One region of the Nocardioides sp. HDW12B genome, then DNA from elsewhere that is predicted to be linked to it. Evidence: predicted binding sites of a transcription regulator. Region 1 holds the regulator's gene; each other region holds the start of a gene.
What was found. The regulator LexA, encoded in region 1, represses DNA repair genes until DNA is damaged. The targets are predictions, from matches to a motif close to TCGAACANNTGTTCGA.
Positions count from the first base shown of each region.

Region 1 (3,268 bases):
GTCACGGTGCGGGCGGCGGGCGCCGAGGGGTAGACCGCGCCCTCCTCGTATGAGGTCGCAGGTGACCGGTTGGCGGTCGCGAAGTCGGCGACGAGCTCGGGGAAGCTGCCGCCGCGGGCGGTGACGGCCTGGGCCAGGGCCCGGACCGAGAACGACCCGGCGGAGTCGTCGGTGCGGTCCCAGGCCTGCTTGACCAGGACCGGCAGCCCGGTGCCGTTCTCCTCGGGGAACTGCTCAGTGAGGTAGCGCAGCCAGATCCAGTTGCCGTACCAGTTCTCCGCCAGGTCCAGCGGGTCCCCGGGCCACGCCAGCGCGCTGTCGTCGAAGTAGTTCCGGTTGTCGTTGACGTCGTCGAAGATCTCGTCCTCGATCCACGTGGACGAGTTCTCCATGAAGAAGCCGTCCTCGGCGTAGTCGATGCCGAACTGCACGGCGTGGAAGAACTCGTGCGCGGCGGTGACCTCCAGGTTGCCGCGTGAGGTGCCCGGGAACTGGCTGGTGCTGAAGTCGTCGTCGAGCGCGCAGTAGCTGGTGGAGCGGTAGGCGCTGAGCACCCTCTCGGGGGTGCAGTAGCCGTAGAGACGCTGCGGGTCCGCGCCGATGTCGCCGAGGTAGACGTCGAAGCGGTTGCGGTAGGCGCCGGGGCCGGTGCCGTCCGCCGGTGGCGCGCTGTAGGTCCCCTGGGTCACGATCCGGCTCCAGACCGTGTCGAGGACCTGGTGCGTGGTCTCCACCTGGTCGGGGACGCCGTCGGAGTCGCTGTCGGCCGACGGCGGGGCGTCGGCGGTGCGTCGGGCCCAGTGGACGCAGAAGTTCGACGAGGGCACCGGGTTGACGACGCAGTCGCTGGTCACGTCCGCGTCGGCGGCGTAGTCGAGGTAGCCGTCGCCACCGCTCGCCGTCGGGCGGGCGAGGATGCGCTCCGCGACCTCGCGGTCCTCGGGCGCCAGCGCGTCCTGGGCGAGCGCGAGGTCCCGCAGCACGATGCTGGCCTCGCGGCCCTCCGATGAGGCGTCCGGTCGCGCGCCGAGACCTCGCGCCTCCGCCAGGGTGCGCGCCGCCGTACGGCGCTCGTCGGCGGACACCGGGCCGCTCGAGCGGTCGAACGGGCGGCCGGGCGCGGACGACGAGCCACCGGGCGAGGTCTCGCCGGCGCCGGACGCGCTCGGGGCCGCGCTGAGCAGCGCGGCCAGCGTGGCGACGGCGGCAGCCGTCGCGGACACGCGACGCAGGGGGAGGGGCAGGCGCACGACGAAGTCCTCTGGAGGATCGGGGAGGGATGGCGACACGGGGCCTGCCACCGGGCGGGGTGCTCCCATCCTGTGCTGAGCCCCGGCCTGCTGCAACCTGAACGCACCGAACCGCCGGGAGAGGCGATCCTCCCGGCGGTCCGGTGACGAGCGGGTCGCGCGCAGCGCTCACATGCGGCGCAGCACCGTGGTGACCTTGCCCAGGATGGTGGCGTGCGTGCCGTCGATCGGCTCGAACGCCTCGTTGTGCGGGAGCAGCCACACGTGGCCGTCCTTGCGCTGGAAGGTCTTGACCGTCGCCTCGCCGTCGATGAGGGCGGCCACGATCTCGCCGTTCTCGGCGTTCGGCTGCTGGCGCACGACGACGTAGTCGCCGCTGCAGATGGCGGCGTCGATCATCGAGTCGCCGACGACCTCGAGCAGGAAGAGGGTGCCGTCGCCGACCAGCTCGCGGGGCAGCGGGAAGACCTCCTCCACGCGCTCCTCGGCCAGGATCGGGCCACCGGCCGCGATGCGACCGACCACCGGGACGTACGTCGGGGTGGGGCGGGCGTCGTTGATGCCGGTCTCGTCCTGCTCCGAGGGCAGCGACACCGTCAGCGCGCGAGGACGGTTCGGGTCACGCTTGATGAACCCCTTCTCCTCGAGCGTCCGCAGCTGGTGCGCGACCGACGACGAGCTCGTGAGCCCGACCTTCTCGCCGATCTCCCGCATGCTCGGCGGGTAGCCACGGCTGCTGACCGACTCGTGGATCACGGTGAGCACGCGCTGCTGGCGCGGGGTCAGGCCGCTGGCGTCCGGGGGGCCGTCCGGCAGCTCCCGGACCACCGGAGAGGTGCCGGTGGCAGCCTTCCCCGCTCGTCCGCGGCCGCTGCTCGTGCGCTTGCTGGTGGGGGTGTCCCCGCTCGTGGCCATGGTGCTCCCTCTCTGGCGAACTCGTGGTCGGCACGTTAGTCGTCCCCCTCACCGTCTTCAAACATGTGTTCGAACCGCGCGTGTCGCGTCGTCCGCCATCCGGGCTCCCGGGTCCGGGGTCGCCGACGCCCAGAACTGTTCGCACACCTGTTCGACCAAACCCTTGCGCGGGGCTCGCCGCGCCCCTATGGTCGAACACAGGTTCGATCGAACGTCCGTTCGACACCGCGCCGGGACCCGCTCCCGGGGATGTGTCGGGGGGTCTCGTTAGAACCGGGGTCGTGGACGACAGACATCCCGACCGGGCGGCGACCGCCGCCCCTCAGGCGAGGAGGCCCGAGATGAGCACCATGACGATGACCCGCCCCACCCGCTCGACCCGCACCACTCCGGTGGCGCGCGCCGTCCCCGACGCGCGACGTCACCCGGCTGCGCACGGCTCTCCCTCGACGCGCACCGCTCCGACGGCCCCGCGGGCCGCAGGTGCGCGCTCGGCGCCGGGGGTGCGGCTCACCCGTCGCGGCCGCTGGGTCGTGACTCTGCTGATCCTCGGGGCGATCCTCGGCCTCTCGCTGGTCGTGAGCTCGGGCTCCGTGGCCACCGGGGAGCGCGGTGCGCCGGCGACCGAGCAGGTCGTGGTCGAGCAGGGCGACACGCTCTGGGGCATCGCGACCCGCGTCGGCGGCCCCGGCGAGACCCGGTCCGTCATGCTCGAGATCGAGCAGCTCAACCACCTCGACAGCAGCGTGCTGGTCGAGGGTCAGGTGCTCGCGGTCCCGGCTGCCTGACCGGTCGGGTCGGGATGGACGGCGTCGGCCACGCCGGACGCGATCAAGCCCTGGGCAGCCGTGTAGGTGGCCATGACCGCGACGTCGAGGATCCGTCGAGCCGCGGTGGTCCCGCCGGCTCCCGCGGCCCCTGTGGCCCCGGTGGCGCTGTCGGGCAGGAGGAACTCCCGGGTGCCGAGCAGACCGTCCGAGACCAGGAACAAGGCAGTGCCCGCGACGACCTGGCGCCGCGCCGCAGCGTCGGCCGGCGGGCCGATCCGGCTGGCCGTGGCGACCATGCCGCACAGGGCACCCGCGTAGACCAGGACCGGCGTG
Region 1 is NZ_CP049867.1:1,505,895-1,509,162, forward strand. Features, by position in the region: gene G7072_RS07140 (MXAN_6640 family putative metalloprotease) at 1-1,250, opposite strand, end outside; gene lexA (transcriptional repressor LexA) at 1,419-2,165, opposite strand; gene G7072_RS07150 (LysM peptidoglycan-binding domain-containing protein) at 2,507-2,953, shown strand; gene G7072_RS07155 (lysoplasmalogenase) at 2,926-3,268, opposite strand, start outside.

Region 2 (3,268 bases), 460 kb from region 1:
TGCGCATCGGCGAGGCCGGCACGTCCGGCATCGTCGTCGTCGCCGACGAGCTCGGCGCCGCCTCCGCCGTCGGGGCCGAGCCGGACACGTTCGACCTGCCGTTCCCCGCGCCACCGACGTTGACTCCTGCCGGCTAGTGCCTCAGGGGCGCCGCTCGTGGGGCGCGGTCGATGCTGACCCGTCCGGGGCCGAGGCGTTGGACGTGGTGGTCGGGGTGGTGGGCCAGCGTGTGGTGGCGCCCGCAGAGCAGGACACCGTCGGCGACGTCGGTGCGCCCGCCCCGAGCCCAGCCGTCGAGGTGGTGGGCGTCCGCCCAGGCCGTCGGCCGGTCGCAGCGCTCCACCGCGCAGGTGAACCCCTGCTGCACGGCCATCGCGACCCGCTGCGGCTTCGAGAAGAGTCGCGCCCGGCGCCCCAGGTCGAGCAGCTGGCCGCGCGACCCGAGGACGGCGGGGATGACGCCCGCCGCGCAGGCCATCCGGCGGGCCTCCCCCGGCGCGATGCGGTCGCCGGAGTCGAGCGTCGCGGCGCCCAGACCGCCGAGCAGCGTCTCCAGGCTCATCGTGACCACGACCGCGGCGTTGAGCCCGCCGCTGCTGGGCAGGTCGTCGGGATCGAGTGACTCGAGCAGCCGGCACAGCGCCTGCCCCATGACCTGCGGCTGGGTCCGGTCGGTGCGCGGGATCGCGTCGGCCAGCTGGGGGTTCGCGATCGCGTGCAGCGCCTTGCGCAGCATCACGCCGCGGCTGGTCGGCAGCTTCGCCCAGACGTTCGTGGTGCCCGTGCCGTCGTCCCACATCGACAGGGACGTCCGGGCGTCGGCGACGTCGGCCTCGGCCTGCAGGCGCCGGGCCTCCTCGGCCTCGGCACCCGCGGGGTCGACGACCTCCAGCAAACGCCGGCCGACCGCGCGCAGCTGCACGGCGTCGAGGCGCGACGCCTCCTCGAGCATGTGCCTCTCGGCCCTGGCCCGGTCCTCGGCCTCGACCCAGTCGGGCAGCCGGTTCACCGCCTGGACCACGGCTCGTGCCTGGGCCGCGTCGATGCGCCCGCCCAGCAGGGCGTCCGCGGTCGCCCGGTAGCGATCGCTGAGGTCCTCCGCCAGGCGGACCTCGGCGTGCGCCGCACGCGCATGGATCAGCGCCGTGGCGGTCAACCACCCGGCAGTGTCCCCCGTCGCCGGGCCCGGGACGTTGCGGGCCAGGTCGATCGCGTCGCCGTGCGCGAGCACCGCCAGGCGCAGCCCCTCGAGCCGCGCGATCACCCTCCCCAGCTCGAGCACGGTCTCGGCCGCCTCCGTCGCGTCGAGGCAGCCGACCGCCACCCCGCCGACCCCCGCGCCCGTCACCTCGTCGAGCGAGGCCAGCAGCCGTCCGGCGTACCGGTGGAGGCGCTGCGGGCGCTCCTCGACCGGCCGTGCGGTCGCTGCGTCCCTCGTCATGCGACCACGGTGCCAGGACCCTCCGACACAATACGATCAGACGTTCGAGGAGCGGCAGCGGATCCGACGCCCTTTTCCGCGAAGGCTCCGACGACCCCGTGCCGCGGCCGCCGCCCGTCGCGGGAACCGCGGCGAACGCACGTACGTCGAACTGTCATGCCGACCCCGGACATCAGCATCTCGGCCCCTGGCAAGACCCGCTCCCTCGCCGCTGGCCGAACCATCCGCGGGGCCGCGCGCCTCGGCCTGGTCGCCGCGGCTCTCGCCCTCGCCGGGTGCGCCGTGCCCGGGTCGGGCACCGCCGCGGCGGACCGCCCGCAGGTCAGGGCCGACGAGCTCACGGAGGCCGGCGGTCGCCCCTGCCCGAGGACGCTCCCGGTCGGCGAGGACCCGTCGGGGCACGGGTTCGGCACCCAGGAGGTCGCCGACGAGATGCCGACCCTTCTCGAGCCGGACACGGCCTGGGTGTGCGAATACGGCAGCGTCGATGTCGGGACGACCTCCTCCGGAGGGACCGTCCTCGGATGGAGACGCGCGGGTCGCCCCGAGCCCGTCACCGACCTCTCCCGACTGACGAGAGCCCTGGACGGCCTCGCCCCCGCAGACCGCAGCGGCGGGTGCACCGACGACCTCGGCCCCCGCTGGATGGTCGTGTCCAGCCACGACGGCGACCTGACCGGGGCGGTGGTCGACGACTACGGTTGCCGCGACGTGCGGCTGACCGACGACCCCCACGCGACGCCGCCAGGAGCGGGGGGCCAGGACGGGACGGTCGCAGGCGTCCTGGACGGCGGCACCGCGGTCCTCGACGCCCTCGGCGTCGGCCGCTCGGGCTGAGCCCGCACCCGGGGGTCGGCCGGGCCCCGCTCAGAACGGCACCTGGGTGCGCAGCAGGCCCTCGGCCGGAGCCCGCCCGCTCAGCGCGCGGCAGAAGTCGAGCGCGTCCAGGGTGAGGCGCTCCCCCTCGCCACGCTGCCAGCGCCCGCCCGCCGGGCCGGTCAGCTCGAGGTCGTACGCCGCACCGTGGCGGTCGGCCCACTCGGCCACCACGTCGGCCACGATCGCGCCCTCGTGCTCGGGGCTCAGCACCATCTCGGCCCCCGTGGCGCGCGTCAGGTCGACCCGGTGGAGGAACGGGTCGCGGGTGAGGATCACGTCGAACAGGTAGCCCAGGGTCCACCACTCGTCCCCGTCGGGGATCGTCTGACGCCTCAGCAGACCCGGCGCCCGCGACCGGCCGCGGACCGCCCGGGGAGCGAGACGACGCATCTCGGCGATCAGTCCCTCAGGGGCCAGGGACGCGTTCTTGTCGACCTGGAGGGCCGTCAGCGCGTCCACCAGCACGACGCCGTCACGCTTCGCGCGTCGACCGGCTCCGACCTGCTGCCGCACCATCTCCGGCACGCTCGCGACCATCTGCACCATGCCGAGCATGTGGCCGGCCATCGCCCGCACGTCCCAGCCCGGGCACTCGGTCGGCCGCCGCCACTGCTCGGGGCCCAACGTCTCGAGCAGGGCCACGACGCGTGCGTACTCGGTCGCAGCACGACGCGTCGCGTCCTCCCGCGTGACCTGGGGCAGACGCGAGTCCTGCTTTGTCCGGTGCCGCTGCGGACTGCTGGACACGAGAGGAGTGTGCGCGCGTCACCGGCGGCTGTCCAGGGACGCGACCGAGTGGTCCGGACCTGGGAGGCGAGGGCTCCGACCCGCGTTCGGCGGCCGGTCGCGGACCCCGTGGGAACAGCTCAGGAGTCGTCGTGGACGCGGTGCACCTTGTGCTGCGCGGCCTGCGCGCGGGGCCGGATCACGAGCTCGTCGATGTTGACG
Region 2 is NZ_CP049867.1:1,968,844-1,972,111, forward strand. Features, by position in the region: gene G7072_RS09220 (hypothetical protein) at 1-137, shown strand, start outside; gene G7072_RS09225 (HNH endonuclease signature motif containing protein) at 134-1,441, opposite strand; gene G7072_RS09230 (hypothetical protein) at 1,598-2,278, shown strand; gene G7072_RS09235 (maleylpyruvate isomerase family mycothiol-dependent enzyme) at 2,309-3,067, opposite strand; gene G7072_RS09240 (SDR family oxidoreductase) at 3,187-3,268, opposite strand, start outside.
Region 2: a site for LexA is predicted at 1,474-1,489, ahead of G7072_RS09225 (HNH endonuclease signature motif containing protein). Genes of this name have one in related genera too.

Region 3 (3,268 bases), 1.2 Mb from region 1:
CAGCACGGCTCAGGCGCCTTCGCCCGACGGAGCCGCGTGACGGGCCCCGACCGGCTGGGTGAAGAGGGTCATCTTCTCCAGCACCTTCTCCGCGGTGGGCTCGCGCATCTCGTCGACGACCTTGCCGTCGGCGAGGAAGACCACACGGTCGGTGTAGCCGGCCGCGACCGGGTCGTGGGTCACCATGACGATGGTCTGGCCGAACTCGTCGACCGAGCGCTTGAGCAGGCTGAGCACCTCGGCCCCCGAGCGGGAGTCGAGGTTCCCGGTGGGCTCGTCGGCGAAGACGATCGAGGGGCGGCTGGCGAGAGCCCGGGCCACGGCGACGCGCTGCTGCTGCCCGCCCGAGAGCTGGTTGGGACGGTGGTCGAGGCGGTCCCTCAGGGCGACGGTGTCGATGACGGTGTCGTACCAGCCCGCCTCGGGCTTGCGGCCCGCGATCGCCAGCGGGAGCAGGATGTTCTCCTTCGCCGTCAGCGTGGGCACCAGGTTGAAGGACTGGAACACGAAGCCGACCTGGGTGCGTCGCAGCACCGTCAGCTGCTTGTCCTTGAGCCGCGACAGCTCGGTGGCGCCGATGAAGACCGATCCCGAGGTGGCGGTGTCGAGCGCGGCGCAGCAGTGCATGAGCGTCGACTTGCCGGAGCCGGACGGACCCATGACGGCGGTGAACTCCCCGGCGTGGATGTCGAGGGTGACGCCGTCGAGGGCGCGCACCTCGGCGTCACCCTCGCCGTAGGTCTTGTGGAGGTCCACGACGCGCGCGGCGACCTCACCGGTGACGGGACGGGCAGGGGCTGCAGCGGACACGGGGACATCCTCGGGCTGGGGGACCTGAGCCCCGACGCTACCGACTGCGACCGCACCGGCTCCACTGCGTTTTGTCACGTCGCCGGCGGACCGTTCGTCACGGGTGCGACGGCGGGCGGATCCTCAGCCGAAGGCCTGGCGGTAGAGCACCTCGAGGTCCGGGGACCAGACGTCGGTGGCCCCGCAGATCATGACCTGGGTGCCGAGGGCCGCCACCAGGTAGCGGTCGCCCCGGCGGAAGATCGGGATGGCCTCGGTGCTCCGGGTGCCCCGGAGCGTGGTGACGACGACCGACTCGTCGCGCTCCCTCCCGCGGCGGGAGGCGAACCAGGTGTCGACCTTCAGCTCGACGTCGCTGCCGCTGATGTTCTCCACCCGGCCGTCGAAGGCGACGTCGGCGCGCGACAGGGCGTCGGCCGTGGGCGACAGGCAGCGCCCGGAACCCGCGGCGGGCAGCTGCAGGGTCACCGGCGTCTCGGCGGCCGGCGTGCCGCCGGTCTCCTCCGGCTCCGAGCACCCGGCGAGCAGCGTGAGGGCGGCGAGCGCGACGGCGGCGCGTCGGACCATGACCCCTCCTCGGGCGGCGCCCGGTGACGCCGTACGCCGAACCTAGTCGGGGCCGGCGGGCGGTGGGCCCCGACCGGGCAGATGCGTGGGAAAAGCACGCCCGGGCGGCCTGGCGGGGTGCTTGTCCCACGCATCTGTCGGGACGGGACAGGACACCCCACCACACGAAGTCTCTCGCACAGGTGTTCGAACGAGTGCTACCGTGACCGGCATGGCGCTCACGCTCCAGCCGTCGCTCTTCGACCCGCCGGACTCCCCCGACGCCGGGTCGTCGAGCGCCCTGGCCGGCCGGCTTCGTCGTACGACGTTGACCCGCGGGGCCTGGGTGGACCACTGCCCGGGGTGGCTGACCGGGGCCGACGAGGTGTTCCTCGACCTGCTCCGCTCGGTGCCGTGGCAGGCCGAGCGGCGGCAGATGTACGACCGGGTCGTCGACGTGCCCCGGTTGCTGGCGCACTACGGGGCCGGCGAGCCGCTCCCCCACCCGCGGCTAACGCAGGTCCGTGAGGAGCTCAGCGACCACTACGAGCCCGAGCTGGGCGAGCGGTTCGTGACGAGCGGGCTCTGCCTCTACCGCGACGGCCGCGACTCGGTGGCGTGGCACGGCGACCGCATCGGGCGCGGCCGCACCACCGACACGATGGTCGCGATCCTGTCCCTCGGCGAGCCCCGGCGCCTCCAGCTGCGCCCCAACCCCGACTCGGTCCCCTCGCTCGCCGGACTGACCCGGACCTTCACGCTCGGCCACGGCGACCTGCTCGTCATGGGCGGCTCCTGCCAGCGCACCTGGGAGCACGCCGTGCCCAAGAGCAGCACCCCCTGCGGCCCACGGATCTCGGTCCAGCTCCGCCCCCGCGGCGTGCTCTGAGCGGGTGTCGGTTTCACTGGGTACCTAGTGAAACCGGCGCTTCCCGAACGAAGTTTCGCTCGGGAAGCGCCAACATCACTAGGTACCCAGTGAAACCGACAGGGCCCCAGCACGGCGAAGGGCCCCGAGGCGGATCGCCTCGGGGCCCTTCGGGTGCTGCGGGTGGTGCTGGAGGTGCTGGTGGTGGGCGGGACTCAGAAGTCCATGCCGCCCATGCCGCCGTCGCCGCCAGGCATGGCGGCTCCGGCCTTCTCGGGCTTGTCCGCCACGACCGCCTCGGTCGTGAGGAACAGCGCCGCGATGGAGGCGGCGTTCTGCAGCGCGGAGCGCGTGACCTTGGCCGGGTCGAGGATGCCCTCGGCGACCATGTCGACGTACTCACCGGTCGCGGCGTTGAGGCCGTGGCCCGGGGTCAGGTTGCGCACCTTCTCCACGATGACGCCGCCCTCGAGGCCGGCGTTGACCGCGATCTGCTTGAGCGGGGCCTCGGAGGCCTGGCGCACGATGTTCGCGCCGGTGGCCTCGTCGCCGGAGAGCTCGAGCTTCTCGAAGGCAGCCTCGGTGGCCTGCAGCAGCGCCACGCCGCCACCGGCGACGATGCCCTCCTCGACGGCCGCCTTCGCGTTGCGGACGGCGTCCTCGATGCGGTGCTTGCGCTCCTTGAGCTCGACCTCGGTGGCCGCGCCGACCTTGATGACCGCAACACCGCCGGCCAGCTTGGCCAGGCGCTCCTGCAGCTTCTCGCGGTCGTAGTCGGAGTCCGACTTGTCGATCTCGGCGCGGATCTGGTTGACGCGGCCCTGGATCTGCTCCGCGTCGCCCGAACCCTCGACGATGGTCGTCTCGTCCTTGGTCAGGACGACCTTGCGGGCCTGACCGAGCAGCTCGAGGCCGGCGGTGTCGAGCTTGAGGCCGACGTCCTCGCTGATGACCTGGCCACCGGTCAGGATCGCGATGTCCTGCAGCATGGCCTTGCGGCGGTCACCGAAGCCCGGCGCCTTGACGGCGGCGGACTTGAAGGTG
Region 3 is NZ_CP049867.1:327,147-330,414, reverse strand. Features, by position in the region: gene G7072_RS01590 (FtsX-like permease family protein) at 1-6, opposite strand, end outside; gene G7072_RS01585 (ABC transporter ATP-binding protein) at 10-810, opposite strand; gene G7072_RS01580 (hypothetical protein) at 934-1,377, opposite strand; gene G7072_RS01575 (alpha-ketoglutarate-dependent dioxygenase AlkB) at 1,589-2,245, shown strand; gene groL (chaperonin GroEL) at 2,440-3,268, opposite strand, start outside.
Region 3: a site for LexA is predicted at 1,552-1,567, ahead of G7072_RS01575 (alpha-ketoglutarate-dependent dioxygenase AlkB). Genes of this name have one in related genera too.